Regions from separate parts of the Streptomyces sp. NPDC046712 genome, predicted to be linked through region 4. Evidence: riboswitches for the same ligand, from Rfam matches in the RefSeq annotation. Region 4 holds a riboswitch; each other region holds the start of a gene.

Region 1 (7,285 bases), on a different contig from region 4:
GCCCGGGGTCGTGGGCCTGCTGCTGTGCTCGGCGGTCCTGGCGGTCGCGAACGCGGTTCTGTACCCGTACGAGATGGACACGGTCGTCGCGCTGTCGGGCGGGCGGTGGGTGGCCACGCACTACGGGCTCTACAACACCGTGTGCGGGATCGGGATCACGCTCGGGAACCTGGGGACGGGCGTGCTGCTCGATATGACGGGGTGGTCGGCGACGCCGTGGCTGGTGCTGTGCGGGGTCGGGCTGGTGTGCGCGGGCGCGGTCCGGCTGCTGGCGCGGGGCGGACGGCTGGGCGCGGGCGGCTGACCGGGCGGGTCCGGCGCCTGGGGCCGCGGCTGACCGGGCGGGTCCGGCGTCTGACCGGGCGGGGTGGCGGCTGACGGTGCGGGGTGGCGCTGACCGGGCGGGGTGGCGGCCGACTGTGTGGGGGCGGGCGGGTGTCGCCCACTTGGCCGAGCGGGGGTCGCCACGCGGCGCGGCTCCCGCCACCCTGGGGAGGGCGCGGTACCGTCCGTCGCCGTGGCCGGACCGGGCAGGAGAGCACAGGTGGGGCAGCAGGTGGCGGGAAACGGGGAAACCAAGAACCCGCGCCCCCGCGCCGAGCGTGCCCGCCGGTTCGTCCGCGCCCTGCCGCCGTTGGTCATCGTGGGCGGCATCGTCTTCGACCTCTCCACGCCGGCGGCCTACACGGCTTCGCCGATGTTCTCGGCCGCGCCGCTCATCGCCGCCCCGTTCTTCTCGATGCTGACCACCCTGCTCACCGGCATCGCGGCCGTCCTCGCCAGCGTGGGCCTGCACATCTACAACCACACCGTCGACGAGATCCCGGCGCTCACCGAGAGCCTGACCGTCTTCACGGTCTCGGCGCTCGCCCTGCTCGTCAACCGGGTCGTGCGGCGCAGCGGCGAGCGGCTCGCCTCCGCCCGCGTGATCGCGGCGACCGCCCAGAAGGCGGTCCTGCCCACGCCCGCCGAGCGGATCGGCGGGCTGCAGGTCGCGGCCCGCTACGAGGCCGCGCAGGCGGACGCGTTCATCGGCGGCGACCTCTTCGCCGTCCAGGACACGCCGTACGGGGTACGGCTCGTGGTCGGCGACGTCCGGGGCAAGGGGCTCGACGCGGTCGAGGCCGTCGCCGTCGTCATCGGCGCCTTCCGGGAGGCGGCCGAGCAGGAGGCGACGCTGGAGGGCGTCGCGCAGCGTCTGGAGCGGGCTCTGGCCCGGGAGGGGACCCGGCGCGACGGCCTGGACGCCTTCGAGGGGTTCACCACCGCCGTCCTGGCCGAGATCCCGCGCGGCGCCGGTCTCGTACGGGTGGTGAACCGCGGTCATCCCGAGCCGTTGCTGCTGTACGCGGACGGGAGTCTGGCGCTTCTGGAGCCGAGCGAGGCGGCGCTGCCCCTGGGCATGGGCGAGCTGGCCGCGTGGCCGGACCGGGCCGACGAGACCCCGTACCCGCCGGGCACGACGCTGCTGCTCTACACCGACGGGCTCTCCGAAGCCCGCGATGCCGAGGGGGCCTTCTACGATCCCGCCGAGCGGCTCTCCGGGCGGATCTTCCCGGGGCCCGAGGAGCTGCTCGACGCGATCGTGGACGACGTCCGCCGGTACACGGGCGGGGGTTCGACGGACGACATGGCGCTGCTCGCGGTGAGCCGTCCGGCGGCGGGGCAGCCGGAGCGGCGGCGGACGATGCCGGTGGTTCCGTGACCATCCGTAGTGGAGAGGTACCGCTGCGATAACAATTGATACATCGTCAGATTCCCTGCCCTGCGGCGGGCTCTTGCTGAAGCGGGATCAAATCGGGCTGTACCAGCTCAATCTCGTGAATGATCAACCAGAACAGCTTGGAATCCGGCCCCCGTGTCTATTAACGTTCGATAACGCAGCGCGGTCGTCCCAGCCGTCGTAAGAGACGGCACCGTGCGCACGCGCCGAATCCTGAAAAGGAACCGGGGAACCACCACTTGGGGTGAATCGGGCACTTTCGCACCTGTGCGACAGCGCCCGTAGGAGACCTTCCTGCTCCGAACCCGTCAGCTAACCCGGTAGGCGAGAAGGAAGGAAAGGAGTACGCCTCCGTGGCGTCCAACACCCCTGCCCCCGAAGCCCACTTCGATGCGTTCGGTGCCTCGGGTGCCGCCGGTTCGGACGACGACGCCACGACCTGGGGGGAGTGGAACCCCACCGAGGACTCCCTCCGTCAGCAGGCCCGCTCCGGTGGCCGCCACCGGGTCGTGAAGCAGCGCTCCGGCTTCGCCCGCTCCTCCACCGTCCTCGGCGTCGGTGTCATCGCGGCGGTCGGCGCGGGTGGCATGGCCACCGCCAAGGAGAAGCCCCCGGTCTCCATCTCGCTCCCGGACCTGAACCTGCCGGACGCCTCCGACCTCCCGGGCGTCGGCGAGTTCATCTCCGACGGGGACGAGGACGCGAACGGCACGGGTTCCGGGACGAACAACCCGCAGCCGCTCACCGCCTCCCTCGCCCTCCCCGCCGACGCGGCGGCGAAGACCGACGGCGGCTCCGCGTCCGAGTCCACCGCCGACGCCGGCGAGGCGCTGCGCGCGCGCATCCTCCAGCAGGCCGAGCAGCAGCAGGCCTCCGCCGACGCCGCCGAGAAGGCCGAGGCGGAGAAGCTGGCCGCCGAGAAGGCCGCGGCCGAGGCGGCGGCGAAGGTCGAAGCGGCCGAGAAGGCGGCGGCCGAGGCGAAGCAGAAGGCGGAGGAGGAAGCGGCCGCCAAGGCCGAGGCGGAGCGCCTGGCCAAGCTCGCGGCGAGCTACTCCCTGCCCACCTCCTCGTACACCCTCACCTCCACGTACGGCCAGTCCGGCTCCATGTGGTCCTCCGGCTACCACACCGGCCTCGACTTCGCGGCGCCCACCGGCACCCCGGTCAAGGCGGTGCACGGCGGCACGATCAAGTCGGCGGGCTGGTCCGGCTCCTACGGCTACCGGATCGTCCTGGAGCTGGAGGACGGTTCGGAGGTCTGGTACGCGCACCTGTCCTCGATGACGGTGAACGTGGGCCAGTCCGTGGGCACCGGCGAGACGATCGGCCGCGTGGGTGCGACCGGCAACGTGACCGGCCCGCACCTGCACCTGGAGGTCCACACCGCGGGCGGCGACGGCATCGACCCGGCCGCCTGGCTGCGCGACAAGGGCCTGTCGGTCTGAGTCTCCGACGCGATCACGCGCCGGCTCCGCCCAGGGCCTGTCCGACCCCTGATCCGCCGGACAGGCCCTAACTGCGGTACGGGTTGTAGCCGCCGTAGTCCAGGTACTGCGGCGGCGCCCAGACCTGGCCGGTCGCCCGCGCCGCATACGTCAACGCGGGAGAGGCGACCGCCTTGCGCTGCCAGAGGTGGTGGAGCAGCTCCTGCTCGCGGGCAGTGAAGTCCGGGCCGGCCGCGCCGCGCTGGGCACGGTGGCGCAGGAAGGCGAGGGTCGTCGCGAACGCCTCGTACTCCCCGACCGCGGTGGCGGCCGGCAGGCCGTACGTGCGACGGGCGAAGTCACGGGCGAGGGAACGGGCCCGCATCGAGGACAGCGCGAGCGGCTCGGCCGGGGAGAGCCAGCCCGCCGCCGCGTAGGCCGGGAGCTGCCCGGATATCGTGCGCAGCTCCCGCTGTCTGCTCCATATCGCCAGCCAGGTCAGCAGACCGAAGGCGGGCACCATGAACATCCCGTACACGGCGAAGAAGCCCAACGGCCCCAGGATCGACGCCGAGCTGTTCCACAGGGCGTGCACGCCCATCGCGAGGACGAGGCCGGTCACCGGGAGCAGGACGCGCCGCACGCGCTGACGCCGGGTGGCGAGGGCCGCGAAGCCGAAGCCGAGGCCGGTGAGCACCGTGAAGAGCGGATGGGCGAACGGCGACATCACGATCCGTACGAAGAAGGTCCCGGCGGTCACCGAACCGATGCCGGACGTGCCGATCTCCTGGTCCTCGCCGAAGGCCCGGCCGAGATAGAGGATGTTCTCGGTGAAGGCGAAACCGCTGGCGGTGAGGCCGGCGATCACGACGCCGTCGACGAGACCGGTGAACTCACGGCGGCGGAGCAGGAAGATCAGCAGCACGGCGGCCGCCTTGGCGCTCTCCTCCACGACCGGCGCCACGACCGTGGCGCCGAGGGTGTCGGCGGAGGTCGGGTCGGCCGTGGCGGTCGCTATCCAGCGGACGGCGAAGGAGTTCGCGAGGATCGCGACGAGCGCGGCGGCGAAGGCGCCCCAGCAGAACGCGAAGATCAGGTTCCGCCAGGGGCCGGGTTCGACGCGGTCGAGCCAGCGGAAGGCGGCCACGAGGAGAGGGACGGGCAGGACGGCCAGGCCGAGACCGACGAGGAAGCCCTCGGTGCCGGTCTGCTCCCGCACCATCGCCAGGATCACCAGCGCGCAGAGCGTGAGCACGGCGGCCACGGCGACGATCCGGACCACCTTGCTGCGCCAGAAGGCGCGACGGGGCCGGTAGCGCCATTGGGCGCGGTCCGGGACGGCCGGGAAGGCCGGCTCCTCGGTGTCCCGGGCAGGGACGGGCACGTGGTTCGACACGTGAGTGACCCTAACGAGGTGCACTGACACCCCGCGAGCAAGTTCTATTTCCTGTGGAAAAGCAGGTCGTGCACGACGTGGCCCTTGTCGAGGCCCTGCCCCTCGAAGCGGGTGAGGGGACGGAAGGCGGGGCGGGGCGCGTAGCCGCCGTCGGCCTGGGTGTTCTCGAAGTCGGGGTGGGCGGAGAGGACCTCGAGCATCTGCTCGGCGTACTCCTCCCAGTCGGTGGCGCAGTGCAGCACGGCACCGGGCTTCATCCGGGTCGCGAGCAGGGTGAGGAACTCGGGCTGGATGAGGCGCCGCTTGTTGTGACGCTTCTTGGGCCAGGGGTCCGGGAAGTAGACGCGGCAGCCGTCGAGGGAGTCGGCGGCGAGCATCTCGCGGAGCAGGATGATCGCGTCGCCGTTGGCGACCCGGACGTTCTCCAGGCCGTTCCGGTCGGCGAGACCGAGGAGGTTGCCCTGGCCGGGGGTGTGCACGTCCACGGCGAGGATGCCGGTACCGGGGTCGGCGGCGGCCATCTGGGCGGTGGCCTCGCCCATGCCGAAGCCGATCTCCAGGACGACGGGCAGACCGTCGAACATCTCGGTCAGATCGAGGACCCGCTTGCCGTCGATGTCCAGGCCCCAGTCGGGCCAGCGCTTGAGCATCGCCTCGGCCTGACCGGCGGTGACGCGGCTGCGACGGGGCTGGAAGCTGCGGATGCGCCGCTCGTGGTGCGAGCCGGCGGGATCGGGCAGGGGCCCTTCCCCCGCGGCGAACATCCGGCTACCGCGCCGGGCGACGACGGGCTCGGCGACGGACTGCGTGGCGGTTTCTCGAGACTCAGACACAATGCCCCGATTCTACGGCGTGTCGGAGAAAGCCCGCGGGCCTCCGGCGGCGGCCCTCTGTCGGGGGCCCGGAGTGAGGCGGGCCTCCCCCGCAGGCCCCGGAGCGAGGCGGTTGGGGCAGGGCGAAGGGGCGCGAACGACGGGCTACAAGAAGGCCAGGGCCCTGCGGGCGACCTCGCGGCCGATCGGGAGGGACGCCGTCGCCGCAGGGCTCGGCGCGTTCAGGACGTGGACCGTCCGCGGAGCCTCGCGGATCAGGAAGTCGTCCAGCAGCGTCCCGTCCCGCAGTACCGCCTGTGCCCGCACCCCCGCCTGGGCCCGCCGCAGATCCGTTTCCTCCACCACCGGCAGCAGCCTGCGCACCGCCTCCGTGAAGGCCCGCTTCGACAGCGACCGGCGCAGCTCGCCCGCGCCGTACCGCCAGTGCTCCCGCGCGATCTGCCACGACCCCGGCCATGCCAGCGTCCCCGCCAGATCGCCGGGCCGGACGACCGACCAGCCGTATCCCTCCCGGGCCAGCGCCGGGACCGCGTTCGGCCCCACATGCACGCCGCCGTCGACGCCCCGGGTCAGATGGACCCCCAGGAAGGGGAAGGCCGGGTCCGGCACCGGGTACACCAGGCCGCGGACCAGCGAGGGGTCCGCCAGCTCGTAGTACTCCCCCCGGAAAGGGACTATCCGCATCCCCGGCTCGTCGCCGGCGAGCCGCGCCACCCGGTCGCAGTGCAGCCCCGCGCAGTTCACCAGGACCCGTCCCCGCACCACCGTCCCGGCCGCCGTGCGGACGGCGACGCCCCACGGTCGCCGGTCGACCGCGGCGACCTCGGAGCCGTACAGGATGCGCGCCCCTGAGGACTCGGCGAGCTGCGCCGCCACCGCTCCGTAGTCGCAGATGCCGGTCGTGCCGACATGGATCGCGGCGAGGCCCCGCACCCGCGGCTCGTACTCGGTGATCTGCGCGGGGCCCAGCTCACGCACCGGGATGCCGTTCTCCCGGCCGCGCTGCACGAGTGCGTGCAGCCGGGGCAGCTCGTCGCGTCCCGTCGCGACGATCAGCTTGCCGGTCACCTCGTACGGCAGGCCGTACTCCGCGCAGAACTTGACCATCTCGGCCGCGCCGGCGACCGCGAACCGTGCCTTCAGGGACCCGGGGCGGTAGTAGATCCCGCTGTGGATCACCCCGCTGTTCCGCCCCGTCTGGTGGCGGGCCGGGCCGTGCTCCTTCTCCAGGACCGTGACACGAGTGCCGGGCGCGGCGCGGGTCAGGGCGTACGCCGTCGACAGCCCGACGATCCCGCCGCCGACGACGAGCACGTCGCAGTCCACGTCGCGTACGGACACCGACACCTGCACCACCTCCCACCCCGATAGTGCACTGACCCACTGACAAAGCCGCTAAACCCGGTGGGACACGCCTCACGCCGGAGTGTCGCGGGAGTCACGCCGGGGTCATCAGCAGCGGGCGGGCCCGCTCGCGCAGCTCCATGACCCTCGGCTCGTCCCCGTACGGCTCCAGCCGGTGCAGCAGATCCCGTACGTACTCGGTCGTCCGGGCGGACGAGATCCGGCCCGCCACCTCCACCGCGCGCGTGCCGGCCGCGCAGGCCGCGTCCAGATTGCCCGACTCCAGCTCGGCGACCGCGGACACCACGAGCCGCAGCCCGTGCGAGCGGACGAACTCCTCCGTCGGCCGGGACAGCGCCTGCTCGGTGAAGCGGCGCACCTGGCGCGGCGCCTTCAGGTCGCGATAGCACTCGGCGGCGTCCGCGCAGAACCGGTCGTACGAGTAGAAGCCCAGCCAGGACGGGTCGGCGTCGCCCTCCCGCGAGCGCTCCAGCCAGCCCTCGGCCGCCTTGAGCGCGGCCGCGGCCGCCACCCCGTCGTTGGCCTTGGCGTGCGCCCGGGCCTC
Region 2 (7,285 bases), on a different contig from region 4:
GCGGGGAGATGCTGCCTGCGGCGGCTTCGGGGAGGAAGGGCTGGTACGTCATGTACGACCGCGGGTCGACGACCGTGACGGTCGCCTCGCCGAAGCGCATCTTCTTGAGGATGCGCCGAGCTGCGTACAGGCCTACGTACCCACCGCCTACTACGAGGATCCTGGGACGCTCCGTGGTGCTCATGCATCGAGTATCCACCCCTCTCAGGGGGGTCGCTCGTGCGCCCCTTCACAAGGTCTGGCGGGTGCTCTGCTACACTCCGCGGCCCACGTGACCCAGGTCATGGTCGTGCAAAGGAACCAGAGTGCGGGGGTGAACGTTGTTCACCCCTACTGAACTGGCCCGGAGAGCTGTCGTTAACGCTGAACCACAGGGTGCGTTCACGCGATGGAAACATCGAGCGAACACGGCTCCACGCCTACGAAAGAGCCCCGACAGGGGCGTTGGAGGCCCTAAAGGCCCCCCACAGCCCCCATCAGGGCCCTTTTCCTTGTGAAGAACTTCACGAACTTTCCCGACGGACTGTTTCCGGACGTGTCGTCGGGTGCCCGTTATGCCACGGACAGTGCGATTCCGTCGAGGATGTCGTGCTCGCTGACGACGACCTCCCGGGCCCCGGTCCGCTCCATGATCTCGAGCAGGACCAGCGCCCCCGCGGTGATCACGTCGACCCGCCCCGGGTGCATGACGGGGATGGCGGCGCGCTCGTCGTGGGTGGAGACCAGAAGCCGGCCGACGACCTCGGCGACCTGGTCGAAGGAGATCCGGGAGCGGTGGATCCGCTCGGAGTCGTACTCCTCCAGACCCAGCGCGATCGCGGCGACCGTCGTGACGGAGCCGGCGAGGCCGACGAGGGTGTCGGCCTCGGCGATCGGCACGTGCCGCTCGGCCAGGTCCAGCGCCGCCCGGATGTCGGTGACGATCGCCTCGACCTCGGCGGCGGCCGGCGGGTCGGTGCGGACGTGCCGCTCGGTGAGCCGTACGCAGCCGATGTCGACGGACCGGGCGGCCTCGACGTGCTTGTTGCCGACGACGAACTCGGTCGAGCCGCCGCCGATGTCCACGACGAGGTACTTCTCGGTTCCGTGCAGCTCCATGGTGGCGCCGGTGAAGGAGAACTCGGCCTCCTGGTCGCCGGAGATCACCTCGGGCTCGACGCCCAGGATGTCCAGCACACCGGCCACGAACTCGTCGCGGTTCTCGGCGTCGCGGGAGGCGGAGGTGGCCACGAAGCGCAGCTTCTCGGCGCCCAGCTCCTTGATGACGGCCGCGTACTCGCGGCAGGCCGCGAAGGTCCGCTCCAGCGCCTCGGGCGCGAGCCGGCCGGTCTTGTCGACGCCCTGCCCGAGCCGGACGATCGTCATCCGCCGGTCCAGCTCGATCAGCTCGCCCGTTTCCGGGTGGACGTCGGCGACGAGGAGGCGGATGGAGTTCGTCCCGCAGTCGATGCCCGCGACCCGGGTCATTCGGCGGACTCCTTCTCTTCCGTGCCCGGCGTGACGCACGGGCCCTTGGCCCACCACTCGGGCAGCATCGCGAGGGCCTCGTCGCCCAGCGGGTTCACGCCGGGTCCCGCGGCCAGCGAGTGACCGACGAGAACGTGCAGGCACTTGACCCGGTCCGGCATTCCGCCGGCGCTCGGGAAGCCCTCCAGGACCTCGATGGCGTCACGGCGGGCGATGTAGTCCTCGTGCGCGGCCCGGTAGGCGGCGGCCAGCTCCGGGTCGGTGCCGAGCCGGGCCTGCATCTCCTTCATGACCCCGTTGGCCTCGAGCGTGCCGATCGCGGAGGCCGCGCGGGGACAGGTCAGGTAGTACGTGGTGGGGAACGGGGTGCCGTCCGGGAGCCGCGGCGCGGTCTCGACGACGTCCGGGTTGCCGCAGGGGCAACGGTGCGCGATGGCACGCAGGCCCCGGGGCGGGCGGCCGAGCTGTGCCTCGAAGGCGGCGACGTCCGCGTCGGTGGGCTCGGTGCGTGCGGTCTGCGGAGGGGGCGTTTCCATGCCTGCGTCTGTCTTCTCGTCGGGGGCGGTCTGCTTCCGGGCGGGCCGCTCCGGTCGCGTGCGACGGACCGGCCCGCGATGGGCCCGGGGGCCCGGTGGGCCGGAACCATCATCTCTCGTCAAGCAGCTAGCGGCGTGCGTCGGCGTTGTCGACGCCGTCCCAGAGGTCGGAGTACCAGGGGCGGTCGGCCGCGCCCTGTTCGTCGCGGCGGGCGCGCTCGGCCTCGGGGTCGTTCACGGTGAAGGCGGTCTCGCCGGGCACCACGTAGTGCAGGTGCTCGCGGGCGAGGCGGCGGACGTAGGCCGGGTCCTGGAGGCGGGCCTTCTCGTCCCGCAGCTCCTCGACCCGGGCGGCGGCCTCGGCGGCCTGGCGCTCCTGTTCGGCGATCTCGCCGCGCTGGGAGACGTACTGCCGCATGGGGTAGGCGAGCGCCACCACCAGCGAGCAGACCACCAGGGCGAGGAAGGCCGCGCGGCCGGTGAGCCGCGAGCGGCGGGCCTGACGGCGGGTCTGGGAGCGGTAGACACGGGCGGCGGTCTGCTCACCGATCAGCCTGATCCGGGTCGCGGTCGAGAACCGGTCCCGGTCCTTCGCGGCCATGTGTTCCGCCTCCCCTGCATACGTGCGTCCCCGCACACGGTACGGGACCGAGTGCGGGGACGTATGTACGACGGGGCTGTCGGCCCCTGAGCCGGTGTCAGCCCTTGAAGCGCGGGAAGGCGCTGCGGCCGGCGTAGACCGCGGCGTCGTCGAGGATCTCCTCGATGCGCAGCAGCTGGTTGTACTTGGCGACGCGCTCGGAGCGGGCCGGGGCGCCGGTCTTGATCTGGCCGCAGTTGGTGGCGACGGCGAGGTCGGCGATGGTGACGTCCTCGGTCTCGCCGGAGCGGTGGGACATCATGCACTTGAAACCGTTGCGCTGGGCCAGCTCGACGGCGTCCAGGGTCTCGGTCAGCGAACCGATCTGGTTGACCTTGACGAGCAGGGCGTTGGCGGTGCCCTCATCGATGCCGCGGGCCAGGCGCTCCGGGTTGGTGACGAACAGGTCGTCGCCGACGAGCTGCACCTTGGCGCCGAGCTTGTCGGTGATGGCCTTCCAGCCGGCCCAGTCGTCCTCGAACAGCGGGTCCTCGATGGAGACCAGCGGGTACGCGTCGACGAGCTCGGCGTAGTAGTCCGTCATCTCGGCGGCCGAGCGGGACTTGCCCTCGAACTCGTACGAGCCGTCCTTGTAGAACTCGGACGCGGCGACGTCGAGCGCCAGCGCGATGTCCTTGCCCGGGACGTAGCCGGCCTGCTTGATGGCCTCGAGGATGAGGTCGAGCGCCTCGCGGTTGGAGCCGAGGTTCGGGGCGAAGCCGCCCTCGTCGCCGAGACCGGTGGACAGGCCCTTGGTCTTCAGGACGGACTTGAGGGTGTGGTAGACCTCGGTGCCCCAGCGCAGGGCCTCGGAGAAGGACTCCGCGCCGATCGGCGCGATCATGAACTCCTGGATGTCCACGTTGGAGTCGGCGTGCGAGCCGCCGTTCAGGATGTTCATCATCGGAACGGGCAGCAGGTGCGCGTTCGGGCCGCCCAGGTAGCGGAAGAGCGGAAGGTCGGAGGCCTCGGACGCGGCGTGCGCGACGGCGAGGGAGACGCCGAGGATGGCGTTGGCGCCGAGCGAGGCCTTGTTGTCGGTGGCGTCCAGGTCGAACATGGCCTGGTCGATCAGGCGCTGCTCGGTGGCGTCGTAGCCGACGAGCTCCGGGCCGATCTGCTCGATCACGGCGAGGACGGCCTTCTCGACGCCCTTGCCCTGGTAGCGGTTCTTGTCTCCGTCACGGAGCTCAATGGCCTCGAACGCACCGGTGGAGGCACCGGACGGAACGGCAGCACGGCCGGTGCTGCCGTCGTCGAGGCCGACCTCGACCTCGACCGTGGGGTTGCCTCGGGAGTCCAGGATTTCCCGGGCTACGACGACGTCGATGGACGGCACGAGCATCTCCTTCTGGGATGTGACGCTAGATGTGACGCAAGCTGTGCAGGGTCGCTTTGGCCTTGCGACAAGAGCCTAACCGGCTCCGGGGCTCCAGCCAGCCGGGCGCCCGCCCCCTGGGACGAAAAAGGACCCAAGGGCATGCATCAGGGGACGAATGACCCCGAAGCTACCCTCCGGTAACGCGAGAAACCCCGCCCCACTGCACCCGGCCCCGGCCCGGTAACGCGGAAACCCCGGCCCGTCGCGCACGGGGGAAGGGGCGCGACGGGCCGGGGTGGTCACCGCGGGAGGGTCGTAGGGGCCGCGTGAGCCGCCGGACTCACGCGAACCGCCGGGCTCACTTCAGGTGAAGCTGCTGGCCCGGGTAGATCAGGTCGGCGTCCTCGACGACGTCCTTGTTGAGCTGGAAGAGCTTCTCCCAGCCACCCTTGACGTCGTGGGCGGCGGCGATCTTGCTCAGGGTGTCGCCGGCGACGACCTTGTACTCGCCGTCGCCCTTCTTGACCTTCTTGCCGGTCGGGGTGGTGACGGTCTTCTTCGACTCGGCCTTCCTGGGCGTCACCTTCGGAGCCGGGCGCTGCTCGCTGCGGGTGGTCGGCTGCTCGGCCGTCCGCTCCGGGGCGGGGGCGCTCTCGGCGGTGCCGCCGGTGTACGCGGCGCCGGAGAGGCCCACGCCACAGCTCGGCCACGCGCCCTTGCCCTGGCCGGCCAGGACCTTCTCGGCGATCTCGATCTGCTGCGACTTCGAGGCCTGGTCGGCGGTGGCGGCGTACGCGGTGCCACCGTAGGCGGCCCAGGTGGAGGCGGAGAACTGCAGGCCGCCGTAGTAGCCGTTGCCGGTGTTGATGGACCAGTTGCCGCCGGACTCGCACTGGGCGACGGCGTCCCACTCGGAGGCGGTGGCGGCCGAGGCGGACCCGGCGGTCATCAGCGGGGCGGCGACGGCGACACCGGCGACACCGGCGAGGGCGACGGCGCGGGCGGCCTTGGAGGGACGACGGTGTTTGCCCTTGGCGGAAAACAGCATGGGACTTCTCCTCACCGACGCCTACGAGGTGAGCTGTCGGGTTCGGGCCATGTGAGTTGCCCGGCCGCGCGACCTAGCGCGCGGCTTCACCCCAAGCCGCTCCGTGGCCGTCTGTCTCAACGGCCGGGGGCGGCACTTACCTTGGGTCCCCCGCTCCTGCCTTCGGCGCATGACGCGACGACTGTTCCCATCGGCCGACGGCAGGATTCGGCGTACCGGTCGACGGGGCCCGCGGTGGCGAGCGGTGACGACCGTAGACACAGACCTCTCCGAAGTTCAAAGACGTCCATTGAGGAAAAATCGCCCGTACTTGCTTCGGGACGAAGGGTGTTTACGCAGGTGAGAGGTGACGGAAGCAAAGTTTGCGGACGCGACACGCCAGTTGAGACAAAGAGACCCATGTCTCACTTGCTCAGAACCGGACATACAGTCCCGAACTAACCCGTCGCTCCAGGCAGATCGATCGTCAGGTCGAGGCTCTGGCCAGGGAGGATGAGGTCCGGATCGGCGCCCACCGTGGAGCGGTTGGCGTCGTAGAGGGCGCCCCAGCCACCCGGGAGTTCGTTCTCCCGAGCAATCTCGGTGAGGTTGTCACCCGGCTGCACGGTGTATTCGCCGGACTTGCCCTTGATGTCCGTAACGTCCTTGGTGTTCTCGACGCCCTTGCCGCCCTCGGAGCCCGTTCCGTCCGCAACGTCCGGATTGATGACATCCGTACCGGGCGTCGCGCCGCTTGTCGGCGCGTCAGTCGGCGCGGCATGGCGACCCGTTTCGCCATCCTTGTCCGGATTGACTGTCTCCTCCGGGGCCGCGTCACCGCGATGCTTGCCGGTGCCCGGGGTCGCGGGCGCGGAGGGCGTGGTGGACGTGGCGGGCGTCTCCGTGGTGGCGTCAGGGGCCGGAGTCACGGGCGCGGTGGTCTCGGGGCCGGCCGTCTCGGGGGTGGTGGCCGCCGAGGTGGGCGGAAGGCCCGCCGTGCGGTTCGACTCCGCGACGGGACCCGTGGGCTCCGCCGGCGTGACGGCCGGGCCCGGGTCGACGCCGGGTGCGGCGCCGTCGTTCGTCAGTCCGGCGATCGGGGCGCAGGTGGCCCACTGGGTGGATCCCCCGGCGAGCGCCGTCTCGGCCACCGCGATCTGCTGGGCGCGGCTGGCGAGGTCCGCGCTGGTCGCGTACACCAGGCCGCCGTACGCCTCCCAGGTCTCCTGGGTGAACTGGAGCCCGCCGTAGAGCCCGTTGCCGAAGTGGGCGCTCCACAGACCGCCCGACTCGCACTCGGCGACCCGGTCCCAGGTGGCGGCGTCGGCCGCGGAGGCGGAGCCGGCCGCGAGCAGCGGCAGCGCGAGGGCCGATCCCGTCACGCCTGCGGCGACAACGATGGCGGGGGCCTGGCGGGGTCTGCGGTGTCGTCCGTTCCCGGAGCGCATGCGGGGTGCCTTTCGCGTGACTGCTGAGGTGACGGTGAACGTAGCGGCATTCGAACGTCAGTCACAAGTCGATGCAGCGGAGATCACGTAAAAGTCACAGTCTTGACGGACCGTCAGCGCGCAAGTGGTGCGAACTCGACAGGAAGCGTGCGCAATCCACGCATGATGAGCCCGCCGCGCCAGCGCAGATCGGCAGGATCGGCGGCAAGTCGGAGGTCCGGCAGGCGAGTCAGCAGCGTCGCGAGCGCGATCTGTCCCTCGAGTCGGGCGAGCGGGGCGCCGATGCAGTAGTGGATGCCGTGCCCGTACCCCAGGTGCTGGTTGTCACGCCGCGACAGATCGAGGGTGTCCGGCTCGTCGAAGCGTGCCGGGTCACGGTCGGCGGCGGCGAGCACGACGAGGACCGGGTCGCCCGCCGGGATCTCCTGCCCGCCGATGGTCAGCGGCTCCATGGCGTACCGCCAGGTCGCCAGCTCCACCGGCCCGTCGTAACGCAGCAGCTCCTCGACCCCGGTCTCCAGCAGACCCCGCTCCCCCGCCGCGAGCGAGGCCTGGAGACGCGCGCGCTCGCCCGGGTTGCGCAGCAGGGCGTACACGCCGTTGCCGATGAGGTTGACGGTGGTCTCGAACCCCGCGAAGAGAAGGATGAACGCCATCGCGGCGGCCTCGTTCTCGGTGAGGTGCTCGCCGTGGTCGGACGCCTTGATGAGCCCGGAGATCAGATCGTCGCCCGGGTCGAGCCGCTTGCGGTGGATCAGCTCCGCGAGATAGCCGCGCATCTTCTTGACCGACCGCGCCACCCCGCCGCGCGGCCCTCCGCCGTGCCGGATCATCATCCCGGCCCAG
Region 3 (7,285 bases), on a different contig from region 4:
GTCAGCGCCTTGCCGACACACATGACGTCGGGGGAGACCCCGGCGTGGTCCGCGGCGAACAGCGCTCCCGTACGGCCGAAGCCGGTCGCGATCTCGTCGAAGACCAGCAGGACGTCGTGCTCGTCGCACGCCTCCCTGAGCACCCGCAGGTACTCGGCCGAGTGGAACCGCATGCCGCCCGCGCCCTGCACCACCGGCTCCACGATCACCGCGGCCAGCTCGTCCGCGTGCCGCCCGATCGCCTCGCGCAGCAGCTCCGCGTACGACTCCTCGTACGCGACGGGCGGCGGGTCCACGAACACCTGGCGCTGGAGCACGCCCGACCAGAGCTCGTGCATCCCGCCCTTGGGGTCGCACACGGACATCGGCTGCCAGGTGTCGCCGTGGTAGCCGCCGCGCCAGGTGAGCAGCCGCTGCTTGCCGGGCCGGCCCACCGAGCGCCAGTGCTGGAGGCACATCTTCACCGCGACCTCGACGGCGACCGAGCCCGAGTCGCTCAGGAAGACGTGCCGGAGCGGTTCGGGGGTGATCTCGACCAGGCGGGCGGCGAGCCGGACGGCCGGCTCATGGGTCAGCCCGCCGAACATGACATGGCTCATCCGGTCCAGCTGGCCACGGACCGCCTCGTTGAGCACGGGGTGGTTGTAGCCGTGGATCGCGGACCACCAGGAGGACATGCCGTCGATCAACTCGGTCTGCCCGTGGGAGGGTTCGGCCAGCCTGAGCCGCACCCCGGACGCGGACTCGACGACCAGCGGCTCCGCACGGCCCGGCATGGGGCCGTACGGATGCCAGACGTGCGCCCGGTCCAGGGCCAGCAGTTCCTCGTTACGCATTCGGCGCGAGGTCCGTTCCGGCGCCACGCCGGCGCACCGCCACCAGATCGGTACGGGCCTCCGGCACCTCGGCCGGGGCCTCGTCCGCCGGAGCCGCGGCACCGCACGGCCCGCAGCCACCGCCCGCCTCGGCGTGCGAGCCACAGCCCGCGCCCGCCTCGGCGTGCGAGCCGCAGCCCGCCGACGCCGAGGAGCCGCAGCCACTGCCCGCACCCGCCGCCGCGAGCGCGTCCGCCCGGTGCGCGGGGAGCGTGGTCGTGCCCGCGCCCTCCACCTCGAAGCCCGCGTCCGCGATCATGTCCAGGTCTGCCTTGCCGGCCTGGCCCTCGCTGGTCAGGTAGTCGCCGAGGAAGATCGAGTTCGCGATGTTCAGCGCGAGCGGCTGCATCGAGCGCAGATGCACCTCGCGCCCGCCCGCGATCCGTACCTCGACGTCCGGGCAGACGAACCGGACCATCGCCAGGATCCGCAGACAGCGCTGCGGGGTGAGGTTCCACTCCTTCGCCAGCGGCGTGCCCTCGAACGGGATCAGGAAGTTCACCGGCACCGAGTCCGAGTCCAGCTCACGCAGCGCGAACACCACGTCGACGAGGTCCTCGTCGCTCTCGCCCATGCCCGCGATCAGGCCCGAGCAGGCCGAGAGCCCCGCGGCGTGCGCCTTCTGCACGGTGTCCACGCGGTCCGCGTAGGTGTGGGTGGTGGTGATCTCCCCGTACGTCCCCTCGGACGTGTTGAGGTTGTGGTTGTACGCGTCGGCGCCGGCCTCGCGCAGCCGCTCCGCCTGCCCGTCGGAGAGCAGGCCGAGGCACGCGCACACCTCGACGCCCTCGTTCTGCTCCTTGATCGCCTCGATGGTCTTGCCGACGCGGTCCACGTCGCGGTCCGTCGGACCGCGGCCGCTCGCCACGAGGCACACCCGCTTCGCACCGCCCGCGACACCGGCGGCGGCCGCCTGGGACGCCTCGTCCGGCTTCAGCCAGGTGTACTTCAGGATCCCGGCCGTGGAGCCGAGCCGCTGGGAACAGTACGAGCAGTCCTCCGGGCACAGCCCGGACTTCAGATTGACCAGGTAGTTGAGCTTCACCCGACGCCCGAACCACCGGCGGCGCACCTTGCCGGCCGCGGCCACCACATCGAGCAGTTCGTCGTCGGAGGTCGCCAGCACGGCGAGCGCTTCTTCACGGCTCGGCAGCTCGCGCCGCAGCCCCTTGTCCACCAGCGTGTTCAGCAGGTCCATAAGGGCTGATCCTGGCCTACGGCACACCCCGCGGCCAAGGAGGAACTGAACAAACGAGCCGGATTCAGGTGTGTGCATGGCCACACCCTGACCTCGGCCACGGACGGTTAGGGTCTGTGCGCTGCCTACAAAAGGATCTGGCCCATGCACCGGGACGAGGACACCCGCCGGACCGCGTTCGACTGGACCGACGCCGAGGCGCGCCGTCGCGAGCGGGCGGGTCTCGTCCGTACGCTCAGGCCCCGCGCCGCGGAATCGGACCTGCTCGACCTGGCGAGCAACGACTACCTCGGACTGACCCGCCGGCCGGAGATCACAGAGGCGGCGGCCGAGGCGGCACGGCGCTGGGGCGCAGGCTCCACCGGATCGCGCCTCGTGACCGGCACCACCCGGCTGCACACCCGGCTGGAGCGCGAACTCGCCGAGTTCTGCGGATTCGAGGCGGCCCTCGTCTTCTCCTCCGGCTACACCGCCAACCTCGCCGCGCTCACCGCGCTGAGCAGCCGCGACTCGCTGATCGTCTCGGACGCCGGCAACCACGCCTCGATCGTCGACGGCTGCCGGCTCTCGCGCGCCGAGACGGCAGTGGTGCCGCACAGCGACCCCGAGGCGGTACGCAAGACCCTGCGGGCCCACGAGGGCCGCCGGGCCCTCGTCGTCTCCGACTCCGTCTTCTCCGTGGACGGCGACAAGGCGCCGCTGACCGAGCTCGCCGGGGCCTGCCGGGCCCATGGTGCCGCGCTCGTCGTGGACGACGCCCACGGCCTGGGCGTACTCGGCGACGGCGGCCGGGGCGCCCTGCACGCCGCGGGTCTCGCGGGCGAGGAGGACGTCGTCGCCACCCTCACCCTCTCCAAGTCGCTGGGCAGCCAGGGCGGCGCCGTCCTCGGGCCCGCCCGGGTCGTCGAGCACCTGGTCAACGCGGCCCGGACGTTCATCTTCGACACCGGACTCGCCCCGGCCGCCGCGGGCGCCGCCCTCGCGAGCCTGCGGATGATCCACGGTGAGCCCGGCCTCGCCGAGCGCGCGCGTACCGTCGCCACCACGCTGCACCGGATGCTCACCGAGGCCGGACTGACCGCCGTACGCCCGGACGCGGCCGTCGTCTCGGTGCGCGCCCCTTCGCCCGAGGCCGCGCTGCGGTGGGCGGCCGACTGCCGCGAACAGGGCCTCGCGGTGGGCTGCTTCCGGCCCCCGTCCGTCCCGGACGGCATCTCTCGACTGCGGCTGACGGCCCGCGCGGATCTGACGCAGGCGCAGATCGACCGGGCGGTGGAGACGATCGTGCGCACTGCACCATCGGCCCCCTGATCGCGACCCAAATGCGGTCTCTGATAGCAGAGTTCACCGCTTCGGGCGACACATATGCACATATCTTGGTGGATGGCCGCACAGGGCGGCACGATCGGTGGCACTCTGACGCGAAGCGCAATCCGGGCCGGGCCCGGTGGGAAAGGGACAGCGTCGCCATGGCAGACCACCAGGAAGCAACCGTCACTCTGCCGAGCGATCCCGCCTCGGTGTCCGCCGCCCGGAGATATGTCGCCGACGTCCTGACCGGCTGGGGGCTCGCGGAGGCCGGCGACACCGCCGACACGGTCCGGCTGATCGTCTCGGAACTGGCCACCAACGCCGTCCAGCACACCTTCGGGCAGTCGCCCACCTTCACGGTCGACGTCCGCCTGGAGCGCGAGGAGCAGCTGCACATCGGGGTCACCGACAGCCACCCCCGCTGGCCCAAGCGGCTGCCGGCGGCGGTCCAGCAGGACAACGGCCGGGGGATGGTCATCATCCGCTTCCTGACGGCGGAGGCGGGCGGCCGGCTCTCGGTCACCCCGACCGACGAGGGCGGCAAGACGGTCTGGATCAACCTCCCCTGGACGTCCTCCCCGAACTAGGGTCACGCGCCCCGGGCGAACCCGCCGCGCAGCAGCGCCCGCAGCGACCGCGCCGCCGGACCCGACTCCTCGCCGCGGTGCGCCACCGAGATCGTCCGGCGGAACGACGTCGGATCCAACGTCCGTACGCCCAGTGGGGACGACGCCATCGCCGCGACCATCTCCGGCACCACCGCCACCCCGAGTCCCGCGCTGACCAGCGCGCACACCAGCGCGTAGCCCGGCGTCCGGCAGACGACCGACGGAGTCGCGCCGACCCGGGCGAGAGCACCCTCCACACCCCGCCTCGGCGGATGGTCCGGCGCGCTGCTGATCAACGGCTGACCGGCGAGCTCCGCGATCGGCAGCCGGCCCGAGCTCTCCGCCAGGACATGACCCGGGGCCGTGACCAGGACCAACTCCTCGACCAGCAGGGGCTCCAGCAGGACCCCCGGCGGCAGCGGGGCGGGCTCGGCGGGCTCGTAGGTGTGGGTGAGCGCCAGATCGACCTCACCCTCCGCCACCGCGACCACCCCGCCCGGCGGCTCGTACTCGGCGACCGTCAGCTCCACGTCCGGATGGGCCCGCCGGAACGCACTCAGGACCGGCGGCAGCAGATGGATGCCCACGGTGGTGAAGGTGCCCACCCGGAGCTGCCCGCCGGAGAGCCCGCTGAGCTGCGCGAGCTCATGACGCGCCCGCTCCATCTCGTCCAGGACCCGGCGCGCACGGGTGACGAGCAGTTCACCCGCGGGCGTCAGCCGCGCGCCCCGGTGATGGCGGACGAGCAGAGCGGCGCCCGCCTCCCGCTCCAATTTGGCGAGCTGCTGCGAGAGCGCGGGCGGGGTGTATCCGAGCCGGGCGGCGGCCCGAGTGATCGAGCCGTCCTCGGCGACCGCCACCAGAGCCGCGAGCCGCACCAGATCCTGCATAAAGCATTCCTTTGGGCAGACCCACGAGATTGCCAGTACACACTAAAGGCTCGCGGCGGGCACGCTGGGGTCATGGACGGACAGCTGATCGCCTTCATCGGGGTCGCGGCGGGCATGGTGGCCATGCCGGGCGCGGACTTCACCGTCGTCGTACGCAGTGCTCTGGCCTCCCGGCGGGCCGGGGTGGCCTCCGCCGTCGGTGTGGCGGGCGGGCTCCTGGTGCACACCGCCCTCGCGGTGGCGGGGCTCGCGGCGGTACTGATCGCCGTACCCGTGCTCTACCGGGTGCTGCAGATCGCCGGCGGCGCGTACGTGCTCTTCCTCGGCGTGCAGGCGCTGCGCGGCGCGCTGCGGGCGACGGGGGAGCCGTCGGCCGACACCGCCGGTGAGGCGAACCTGTCCCGCGCGTTGCGTCAGGGGTTCCTGGCCAATGTGCTCAACCCGAAGGCACCGGTGCTGTTCCTGACTCTGCTGCCGCAGTTCGTGCCGGACGGCGTCGCGGTCGTACCGCGCACGCTGCTCCTCGCGTCGATCGTGGTGCTGCTGGCCCTGCTGTGGTTCCCCCTGGTGGCGGTCCTGGTGGACCGGCTCGGCCACTGGCTGCGGCGTCCGCGGACGGCCAGGACCGTACAGGGGGTGACGGGCGGCGCGCTCGCCGCCCTGGGGCTGACCCTGCTGTCGGCTCCCCTCGCGGGGAACTGAGGCCGGTGTCGAGGGTGCGGCGGCGCCACCGCACCCCCCCGTGACGGCACTCGTCAGCGGGTCAGGCCGTCGTCACACCCGGCCGTAGTAGACCCTCGACGACCAGATCTTGTCGAGCTTCACCCAGGAACCCTGCTTGGGCGAGTGCCAGATCTTGTTGTTCCCGGCGTAGATGCCCACGTGGTAGACCCTTCCACCCGAGTGGAAGAAGACCAGGTCCCCCTGCTTCCGGCTGGACGCGGAGATGTGCCGGGTCTTGTTGTACTGCTGCTGCGCGGTACGGGGCAGCGACTTGCCCGCCTTCTTGTACGAGTAGAGCGTGAGCCCCGAGCAGTCGAACCGGGTCGGTCCGGTCGCTCCGTACTTGTAGGGCGATCCCTTCTTCGAGGCCGCGATGCTCAGCGCCTTGCCGGCGTGCGAGGTCGCGGCCTGGGCCTCCGAGGTGGCGCCGGGTGCCAGCATCGTGCCGCCGACGGCGGCGAGGGTGAGAGCCGAGACGGCTCCGGCCCGGGACAGCAGGGACGGGACATGAATCTGCGCAGTCATGCGCAACCCTTCGTCAGCCGCCTGTGAAGGATGACCTGTCGGGTTCGGACTGGCGAAGTTGCCCGGCCGCGGCTGCGGCTTCACCCCGAGGAACGGCCCCACTGCTCGGTCGTCCCGTACTGCCTGGGTCCTCCACTCCTGCCGATCCACTCCTGTCGACCAGACATCCGGGACAGCGGCAGGACTCGGCGTCCGCCCGGACCGCCCCGCCGCGGTGGCGGGGGCTTGTCGTCGTGAGGGATCTTGACTCACATCCGGGGCGAAATCCGAGTTGAAACGACGTTATGTGAGGCTGCTCACGACTGATCCATTCGGGTGGACAGACATGTTTCGTGATCTTCTGAGGTTTGGCCGACGAGCCTTGTACCAGGGGAGAAACGCCCGATTCCGCCAGATGCGTACACCTGCTGCGCAACCCACCCCGCACATATGTCGATTCGTCGACTACGCCGAACGAGGGAGGATTTCTATGGCCGCGATGCCCCGAGTGGACCTCGACACGACACGCGGATATGTCAACTCGCTCGTGTCCCAGGCACGGTGACCCGCTCCGCGCGGCGCTCTCCGTCCAACACCCGCAGCGCGCGGGCCAATGTCTCCGTGTGCACCTCGGTCTCGCCGCGTACATGCATGACCGTCAGGGCATCGCGGAGGGCGGTCGCCCGCCCCACCAGGGCCTGTGCCGCTCGCAGCGCCCCATAAGTATGCAAGGTTCTGGATGGATTGATTCGTCCAAGAAGGTCGACGACTTCGAGATAGGCGTCGACGAACTCACCCTCGGCGCGCGTCAGGGCGGGCAGCGGCGGCAGCTCGGGAACCATCTCCGGCTCACCTCGCTCCGGCGCCGCCGGACGCCCCACGGTTCTGGATCACGTGATCCACCAGGCCGTACGCCGTGGCGGCCGACGCGTCGAGAATCGTGACGCGGTCGATGTCGGCGTCGATCCGCTCACGGCTCCGGCCGGTGTGGGTGACCAGCATCCCGGCCATCATCGCGCGCAGCCGGAGCAATTCCCGTGCCTGGATGTCGAGATCGCTGGGCTGCCCCTGCAACGGCTCGTCCATCGTGGGCTGCTGGAGCACGACCCGGGCGCCGGGCAGCGCGAGCCGCTTCCCGGGCGCGCCGGCCGCGAGCAGCACGGCGGCCGTGGAGAC
Region 4 (7,285 bases):
GCGTACGGGGAGGACGGCTTCACCGGTCACCGGCTCGGCCACGAGGTCGTGTGGACCGTTCCGTACGCGCACTTCGTCCTGGCCGGCCCGGAGCGGGAGGCGGTCGCATGACCGAGGTGCCACGCCCGTACCAGAGCTATGTCTACGCCTACCCGCACAAGACCGCGTACCGGCAGCTCCCCGACCCCGCGCCCGATCTCGCGGCGCTGTGGGCGGGCGAGCCGAAGGACACGCTCTCCCTCTACGCGCACATACCGTTCTGCGAGGTCCGCTGCGGCTTCTGCAATCTCTTCACCCGGATCGGCGCCCCGGACGAGCTGACCACCCGCTATCTCGACGCGCTCGACCGCCAGGCGACAGCGGTGCGGGAGGCGCTCGGCGACGCCGGACCGGTCCACTTCGCCACGGCCGCCTTCGGCGGCGGCACGCCCACGTTCCTCACCGCCGACGAGCTGACACGGCTCTGCGACATCGCGGAGAAGCGGATGGGAGCGGACCTGCGGGCCGTCCCGCTCTCCGTGGAGACCTCCCCCTCGACGGCGACCGCCGACCGGCTCGCGGTGCTGGCCGAGCGGGGCGCCACGCGGCTCAGCATCGGTGTGCAGAGCTTCGTCGAGGCCGAGGCCCGAGCCGCCGTACGCCCCCAGCGCCGCGCCGATGTCGAGGCCGCGCTCGCCCGTATCCGGGACACCGGCGTCCCCGTCCTCAACATCGACCTGATCTACGGGATCGACGGCCAGACCGAGCGCACCTGGACCCACTCCCTCGACGCGGCGCTCGCCTGGGCGCCCGAGGAGCTCTATCTCTATCCCCTCTACATCCGCCCGCTCACCGGTCTCGGCCGGCTCTCGCCCACCGCGGACCGGGACTGGGACGAGCAGCGGTTGCGGCTCTACCGCCACGGCCGGGACCATCTGCTCGCCCGGGGCTACGAGCAGGTGTCGATGCGGATGTTCCGGCGCGCGGACGCCCCGCCGCAGGGGGCCGACGACTACGCCTGCCAGACCGACGGGATGATCGGCCTGGGCTGCGGGGCCCGCTCGTACACCTCCTCGCTGCACTACTCCTTCGACTACGCCGTCGACATGAGGGAGGTCCGCTCGATCATCGACACCTACACCGGGACGGATGACTTCACGCGGGCCCAGGTGGGCCGGTGGGTCGACGCGGACGAGGCCCGCCGCCGCCATCTGCTCCAGTCCCTCCTCCAGGCCGGGGGCATGTCGACGGCCGGGTACGAAGAGCGCTTCGGCTCCTCGCCGTTCGTGGACTTCCCTGTCGAACTGGGCCGGTTCGAGGCGCTCGGCTGGCTTGATCCGACGGCCCCCGCCGGCCTGCTGCGGCTCTCCCCCGAGGGCCTGGCCCACTCGGACGCGCTCGGTCCCGCACTGTTCTCCCCGGCCGTCCGGGCGGCGATGGCTGCCTACGAGCCGAAGTAGCGGGGTGACGGCATGGACCTGACGATCCTCTACCGGGGCCCGCTCGCCTCCTGCGACTACGACTGTCCTTACTGCCCCTTCGCCAAGCGCCGCGACAGCCGCGAGCAGTTGCGCGCCGACCGGGCCGCACTGGAACGGTTCTCCGCCTGGGCGGCCGCGCAGACCGGCGACCGGCTGAGGATTCTCTTCACCCCGTGGGGCGAGGGCCTGGTCCGGTCCTGGTACCGGCGTGCCCTCACCGAGCTGTCACACCTCCCGCACATCGAGCGGGTGGCGATCCAGACCAATCTGAGCTGCCGCACCGACTGGCTGGCCGAGGCCGACCCCACGACCCTCGCGCTCTGGTGCACGTACCACCCGGGGCAGACGCCGTACGACCGATTCCTCGCCAAGTGCCACGAGTTGGCCCGCCGGGGCACGCGTTTCAGCGTCGGGATCGTCGGCCTGCCGGAGCACCGGGAGCACGCCCGGCGACTGCGGGCCGAGCTCCCGCCCCAGGTCTACCTCTGGGTGAACGCGGCCGAAGGGCACACGTACACCGACGAGGAGGCCGAGGGCTGGACGGCCCTCGACCCCCTCTTCCCGTACAGCCGCCATCCGCACCGCTCGGCCGGTCTCCCCTGCCGGACCGGCGAGTCGGTGATCTCCGTCGACGGCGACGGAACGGTACGGCGCTGCCATTTCGTCAGGGCGGAGCTGGGTCGGCTCTACGACGGTTCATACCGTGCCGCCCTGCGTCCGCGCGCCTGCCCCCTCGCCGTCTGCGACTGCCACATCGGCTACGTCCATCTGGAGACGCTGCCGCTGTACGACGTGTTCGCCGGCGGTGTCCTGGAGCGGATCCCCGAACGGATCCCCGCACCCGAACCCGCACCGAACCCCGTATCGATCCCCGTCGTGCTCAGAGGGGCATGAGGTCCGGGCGCTTCGCCTCCACGTGGTCGCCCGAGCTCTCGCCCCGCAGCCGTCGCCCGATCCACGGCACCAGGTACTCCTTGGCCCAGTGGATGTCGTCGCGCCGCACGTCCAGCGTGTTCCTCGGCGGCAGCGGCGGCCAGGGCTGGTCCGGGTCGGCGGGCACGTCCATGCCGAGGACCTGGGCGGCACGCAGCGCGACCCTGGTGTGACCCTCGGGCGAGAGGTGCAGCCGGTCGTCGTCCCAAGCCCGCCTGTCCTGCACGGACTTGAGCGACCACAGGTCCAGGACCGGGCAGCCGTAGCGGTCCGCGATGGCCCGGACATGGGCCGTGTAGGTGGCGATCTTGCCGCGCAGGTGGCGCAGCACGGGTACGTCGCGGGTGTCGAAGCCGGTCGTCACCATGACCGTGCCGACGGCCGAGGTCAGCTCGGCGACGGCCCGCTCGAAGCGCTCGGCGACGTCGTCGGGGTCGCTGCCGGGGCGGATGATGTCGTTGCCGCCCGCGCAGAAGCTCACCAGGTCGGGGGCGAGTTCCTTCGCGCGGGGCACCTGTTCCTCCACGATCTGGTCGAGGAGGCGGCCGCGTACGGCCAGGTTGGCGTAACGGAATGCGTCGTGCTCCGGCAGCTGGTCGGCGAGCAGCACCGCGAAGCGGTCCGCCCAGCCGAGGAACTTCCCGTCGGGCCCCGGGTCTCCGACGCCCTCGGTGAAGCTGTCACCGATCGCCGCGTACGACCCGAATACGTGCATGTCTCTTGATCTCGAATCGTCTGCCACGGGAGCTCATCTTTCCCTTACATGTGTGACCTACGCGACCGTAAGGAGGGGTTGACGCCTGGTGAGATACGCCACCGTTCAAGATTCTGCCAAGCCGGAATACGGAAAGCCCGAAGGGGCCCGGCACAGGTGCCGGGCCCCTTCGGGGTGCTGAGCGTGCGTCAGATGCCGACGCCGTGCGAGCGCAGGTAGGCCAGCGGGTCGATGTCCGAGCCGTAGCTCGGTCCGGTGCGGATCTCGAAGTGCAGGTGCGGACCGCTGGAGTTGCCGGTCGAGCCGGAGAGGCCGATCTGCTGACCGCCGGAGACGGTCTGACCGGCGGAGACGGAGAGGGAGGAGAGGTGGGCGTACTGGGAGTACGTGCCGTCGGCGTGCTGGATGACGACCTCGTTGCCGTACGCGCCGCTCCACCCGGCGGAGTGGACCGTGCCCGCGCCGACGGCCTTGACCGAGGTGCCGGAGGAGGCGATGAAGTCGACGCCGGTGTGGTAACCGGAGGACCACATGGAGCCGGAGGCGCGGTACGGGGTGGAGACACCGCCGCCGACAGGGGCGACCCAGCCGGAGGACGAGGCCTGCGCGGGGGCGGCCTGCGCGGGGGCGGATTCCACCGTGCTGCGCTCGGTGGAGCGCGAGCTGCGCGACTCGGCGGCACTGGCGGAGGACTTCTCGGCCTTCTTCGGAGCGGCCTTGGGCGCGGCCTTCGGGGCGGCCTTGGGGGCGGCCTTGGGGGCCGTGGCCTTCGGGGTCGCCTTGGCGGTCGACTTGGCGCCGAGGGTGAGCTTCATGCCGGGGAAGATCAGCGAGGGGTTCTCGCCGACGACCTGACGGTTGTCCTCGTAGAGCTTCTTCCAACCGCCGGCCAGGTGATGCTCGGCCGCGATCTTGGACAGGTAGTCACCGGGGACGACGGAGTACGTCTTCGGCTTCGCGGCGGGCGCGGCGGCAGGGGCGGCGGCCGGAGCCGCGGCGACGGCGGCAACGGCCTGCTCGGGCGTCACGACCGGGGCGCCCTTGTCGGCGGCGTGGGCTCCGGTCGCACCGAGGAGCGGCAGGGCGACGACGGCGCCACCGGCGCCGGCGGCGACGAATCCGCGCGTGATCGGGTTGACCTTGGGACGGCGATGCTTACCCTTCGCGGGCATGGCGAATTCCTCTCCGTCGCCTGCGAGGTGAGCTGTCGGGTTCGGACTGGAGATGTCCGGCCGCGTTCTCACGCGACTTCACCCCGAGCCGTCCGGATCTACCGGTTCGGCGTACTTACCTGGGTCCCCCGCTCCTGCCATACGTGGGTGGGTGCGGATTCCGGACGGTGGCAGGATTCGGCGGTCCGACCGGATTGACGGTGACCGTAGACGAGCGGGGTCGAGGCGAACAAGCCGCCATTTTTCATTCGCATTCACGGCCGTGATATTCGCGCCGAATTCCGGTCACCCTCCGTGGATGACGGAACCTCGATGCCCCTTTCCGGTAAGGAGATTGCCCGGAACGATCAGGCACGGTCCGTCACTTTTATGACGCTGCTCACGCACCGAAGCCCATCTCCCCTATTAACAGGGCGCGTTATACCTAAGGGCCCAATTCGGACAGAACACCCATTCCCATGCCCCGGGGGTATGCGGAGCCGAGCCCACCCGGGATGATTGCCCCAGGAACCGATCTCGACCCGCCAACCTTCAGGAGCACTCGTGACGCAGCAGCTGCCGCAGGTCCCGTCGACCGAACCCGAGCTCGCCGGGGTACGCAACTTCCGGGACGTGGGCGGCCTGCCGACCGTGGACGGTGGTTCGGTGCGGTTCGGACGCCTCTTCCGCAGCGGCCACCTCGCGCACGCCACCGAGGAGGACGCGGCCTTCCTCTCCACCCTCGGGCTGCACACGATCTTCGATTTCCGCAATCACGCGGACCGGAAGGTCGAGGGCGCGGACGTCGAACTTCCCGGCGTACGGAATGTGAACATCCCGCTCAACGACCCGGCCGACGGCAAGGAGTTCTGGAAGCTGGTCAGCACCGGCGAGCTGGAGCAGCTCCGCGCCGCCCTGGGTGACGGCAAGGCGGCCGGTCGAATGTCCGATTCGTACCGGAAGATGATTGTCGAGCGGACGGCGGAGCACAGCCGGATCCTGCACGCGATGGCCGAGGACAGCATCCCCGCGCTGATGCACTGCGCGGCGGGCAAGGACCGGGCCGGACTGTCCATAGCCATCTCGCTGCTCGCGGTGGGCGTCGAGCGCGAGGCGATCGAGGCCGACTATGTGAAGTCGAACGATCCGCACCGCCGGTACAAGGTGCGCCGCAGCTCCACCGCCGCGGACGCCATGTCGCCCGAGGTGATGGAGCTGCTCAGCCCGCTCTTCGATGCGCGTCTGGAGTACCTGCGGGCGGCGTTCGAGACGATGGAGCAGACCTGGGGCACGGTCGAGAGCTACCTCTCGGACGGCCTGAAGATCAGCCCCGAGACCCGGGAGCGGCTGCGCGAGCGGCTCGTCGTCGTGGGGTGACCCCTCCCCCCTCCGCTACTGGTTCTGCCCGCCGAGCATGAACAGCAGGTAGAGGAACCCGGCGAAGAGGTGCCCGGCCACCAGATAGGCGAAGAGCCGGAGCACGAGCCCCTTGGGGAACTTGCCCTCGCCGCGCTCCTCGCCGGTGATCGATGCGGACTTCTCGGACATATCTGCCCCTTCCGAAGGGCTCAGCGCAGATGGGGGGCTCCGTCACCGAGGCACAGCTCGGCGGCGGGGCTCTGCATCAGCGTGTGGACGAAGAGCAGCTCGGCCCCGTCGCGGTCGGCGGCGCCGATGCGGTGCGGGGTGAGCGAGTCGAAGTGCGCGCTGTCTCCCGGGTCGAGTACGTGCACGGCGTCGCCGAGCGCGAGCCGCACCCGTCCGTCGAGCACATGGAGCCACTCCTCCCCGGGATGGACGCGCACGATGTCGGCCCGGGTGGCGTACGGCACGTGGACACGAAGCGCCTGCAGGGCGCGGCCGGGGCCGCCGGCCTGGCGGTAGATCCAGCCGTCGGCCTCGACGGGCTCGGACCGGCCCGCCCGGACGATCGGGTCACGCTCGGGCGGAACCTCGCCCAGGAGCTCGGAGACCGTCGTACCGTAGATACGGGCCAGGGCGAGCAGCATGGGCAGCGAGGGCTGCCGGCGGCCCGTCTCGAGCCGGGAGAGATGCGCCGGGGAGAGACCGGCCCGCAGGGCCGCGGCCTCCAGGGTCAGCCCACGGCGCCGGCGCAGGGCGCGCAGCTGGGGCGCGACGTCCGTCAGGACGTCCGGTGCGGCAGGGTCCGGGGACTGCTCCCCGGGGAAGTGCTCCATGCCCCCATTCCGCCAGGATCTTTCCTCTGAGGCAAATTTCTTGCCCCAGAGGCAAAACTCTCCCGCGTCACGCCCTCAGCGCTGCGCCACCGCCTGCTTGACCAGCGTCTTCCCGAAGTCCCACATCAGTCCGCCTCCACCATGGGCATCGTCCATCACGGCCGTGAACGCGGTCACGAAGCGGTCCACGTCCGCGTCGTCGATGATCAGCGGCGGAATCAGCTTGATCACCTCCAGATGGTCCCCCGACACCTGGGTGAGGATCCGGTGCCGCTGGAGCAGCGGCACGACGACCATCTGGGCGAAGAGCCCCTTGCGGGCGGCCTGCAGCATCGTCCACCGGCTCCGCAGGCCGAGCGAGGACGGCCGCCCGAACTCGATCCCGATCATCAGCCCGCGCCCGCGGATCTCCTTCAGCAGCTCGTAGCGCGGGACGAGCTCCTTCAGACGCGCGGACAGCAGCCCGCCCACCCGGCGCACGTGCGCCACCGTCCCCTCGCTCTCCATGACCGAGAGCACGGCGAGCCCGGCGGCCATGGCCTGTGCGTTGGAACCGAAGCTGGCCGAGTGGACGAGGACCCGGTCCATGCTCGAGTAGACCTTCTTGAAGATCCAGTCCTTGCCGAGGGTCGCGCCGACCGGCACATAGCCGCCGGAGAGCGCCTTGGCGACACAGACCAGGTCCGGTTCGACACCGTCCTCGTGCTGGTAGGCGTAGAAGTCCCCGGTCCTGCCGAGCCCCGTCTGCACCTCGTCGGCGATCAGCAGCGCCCCGCGCGCGTGCAGCAGCTCCTGGGCGGCGCGCAGGAAGCCGGGCGGCGCCTCGTG

What was found. Region 4 has a riboswitch for cyclic di-AMP ahead of ABZ939_RS09720 (LysM peptidoglycan-binding domain-containing M23 family metallopeptidase). Riboswitches for the same ligand answer to the same signal wherever they lie in the genome.
Region 1: linked by a shared signal. The riboswitch ahead of ABZ939_RS06535 (M23 family metallopeptidase) and the one ahead of ABZ939_RS09720 (LysM peptidoglycan-binding domain-containing M23 family metallopeptidase) in region 4 are both predicted to bind cyclic di-AMP.
Region 2: linked by a shared signal. The riboswitch ahead of ABZ939_RS14275 (transglycosylase family protein) and the one ahead of ABZ939_RS09720 (LysM peptidoglycan-binding domain-containing M23 family metallopeptidase) in region 4 are both predicted to bind cyclic di-AMP.
Region 3: linked by a shared signal. The riboswitch ahead of ABZ939_RS23685 (C40 family peptidase) and the one ahead of ABZ939_RS09720 (LysM peptidoglycan-binding domain-containing M23 family metallopeptidase) in region 4 are both predicted to bind cyclic di-AMP.

What each region holds. Positions count from the first base shown of each region.
Region 1 covers NZ_JBEYYW010000003.1:424,180-431,464, forward strand. Annotated here, with positions in the region: gene ABZ939_RS06525 (MFS transporter) at 1-304, shown strand, start outside; gene ABZ939_RS06530 (PP2C family protein-serine/threonine phosphatase) at 557-1,705, shown strand; cyclic di-AMP (ydaO/yuaA leader) riboswitch at 1,918-2,065, shown strand; gene ABZ939_RS06535 (M23 family metallopeptidase) at 2,077-3,168, shown strand; gene ABZ939_RS06540 (PrsW family intramembrane metalloprotease) at 3,236-4,543, opposite strand; gene trmB (tRNA (guanosine(46)-N7)-methyltransferase TrmB) at 4,588-5,307, opposite strand; gene lhgO (L-2-hydroxyglutarate oxidase) at 5,521-6,723, opposite strand; gene ABZ939_RS06555 (MFS transporter) at 6,815-7,285, opposite strand, start outside.
Region 2 covers NZ_JBEYYW010000009.1:59,112-66,396, forward strand. Annotated here, with positions in the region: gene ABZ939_RS14250 (NAD(P)/FAD-dependent oxidoreductase) at 1-184, opposite strand, end outside; gene ABZ939_RS14255 (Ppx/GppA phosphatase family protein) at 553-1,467, opposite strand; gene ABZ939_RS14260 (DUF501 domain-containing protein) at 1,464-2,003, opposite strand; gene ABZ939_RS14265 (septum formation initiator family protein) at 2,131-2,604, opposite strand; gene eno (phosphopyruvate hydratase) at 2,702-3,988, opposite strand; gene ABZ939_RS14275 (transglycosylase family protein) at 4,323-5,012, opposite strand; cyclic di-AMP (ydaO/yuaA leader) riboswitch at 5,016-5,190, opposite strand; gene ABZ939_RS14280 (transglycosylase family protein) at 5,450-6,373, opposite strand; gene ABZ939_RS14285 (cytochrome P450) at 6,553-7,285, opposite strand, start outside.
Region 3 covers NZ_JBEYYW010000018.1:162,766-170,050, reverse strand. Annotated here, with positions in the region: gene ABZ939_RS23715 (adenosylmethionine--8-amino-7-oxononanoate transaminase) at 1-836, opposite strand, end outside; gene bioB (biotin synthase BioB) at 829-2,073, opposite strand; gene ABZ939_RS23705 (8-amino-7-oxononanoate synthase) at 2,218-3,384, shown strand; gene ABZ939_RS23700 (ATP-binding protein) at 3,543-3,971, shown strand; gene ABZ939_RS23695 (LysR family transcriptional regulator) at 3,974-4,882, opposite strand; gene ABZ939_RS23690 (LysE family translocator) at 4,955-5,584, shown strand; gene ABZ939_RS23685 (C40 family peptidase) at 5,657-6,130, opposite strand; cyclic di-AMP (ydaO/yuaA leader) riboswitch at 6,134-6,331, opposite strand; gene ABZ939_RS23680 (hypothetical protein) at 6,646-6,951, opposite strand; gene ABZ939_RS23675 (ATP-dependent Clp protease proteolytic subunit) at 6,959-7,285, opposite strand, start outside.
Region 4 covers NZ_JBEYYW010000005.1:270,497-277,781, reverse strand. Annotated here, with positions in the region: gene ABZ939_RS09740 (STM4013/SEN3800 family hydrolase) at 1-111, shown strand, start outside; gene ABZ939_RS09735 (STM4012 family radical SAM protein) at 108-1,439, shown strand; gene ABZ939_RS09730 (STM4011 family radical SAM protein) at 1,452-2,354, shown strand; gene ABZ939_RS09725 (SGNH/GDSL hydrolase family protein) at 2,341-3,108, opposite strand; gene ABZ939_RS09720 (LysM peptidoglycan-binding domain-containing M23 family metallopeptidase) at 3,297-4,280, opposite strand; cyclic di-AMP (ydaO/yuaA leader) riboswitch at 4,285-4,473, opposite strand; gene ABZ939_RS09715 (tyrosine-protein phosphatase) at 4,824-5,636, shown strand; gene ABZ939_RS09710 (DUF6126 family protein) at 5,652-5,807, opposite strand; gene ABZ939_RS09705 (XRE family transcriptional regulator) at 5,828-6,457, opposite strand; gene ABZ939_RS09700 (aspartate aminotransferase family protein) at 6,533-7,285, opposite strand, start outside.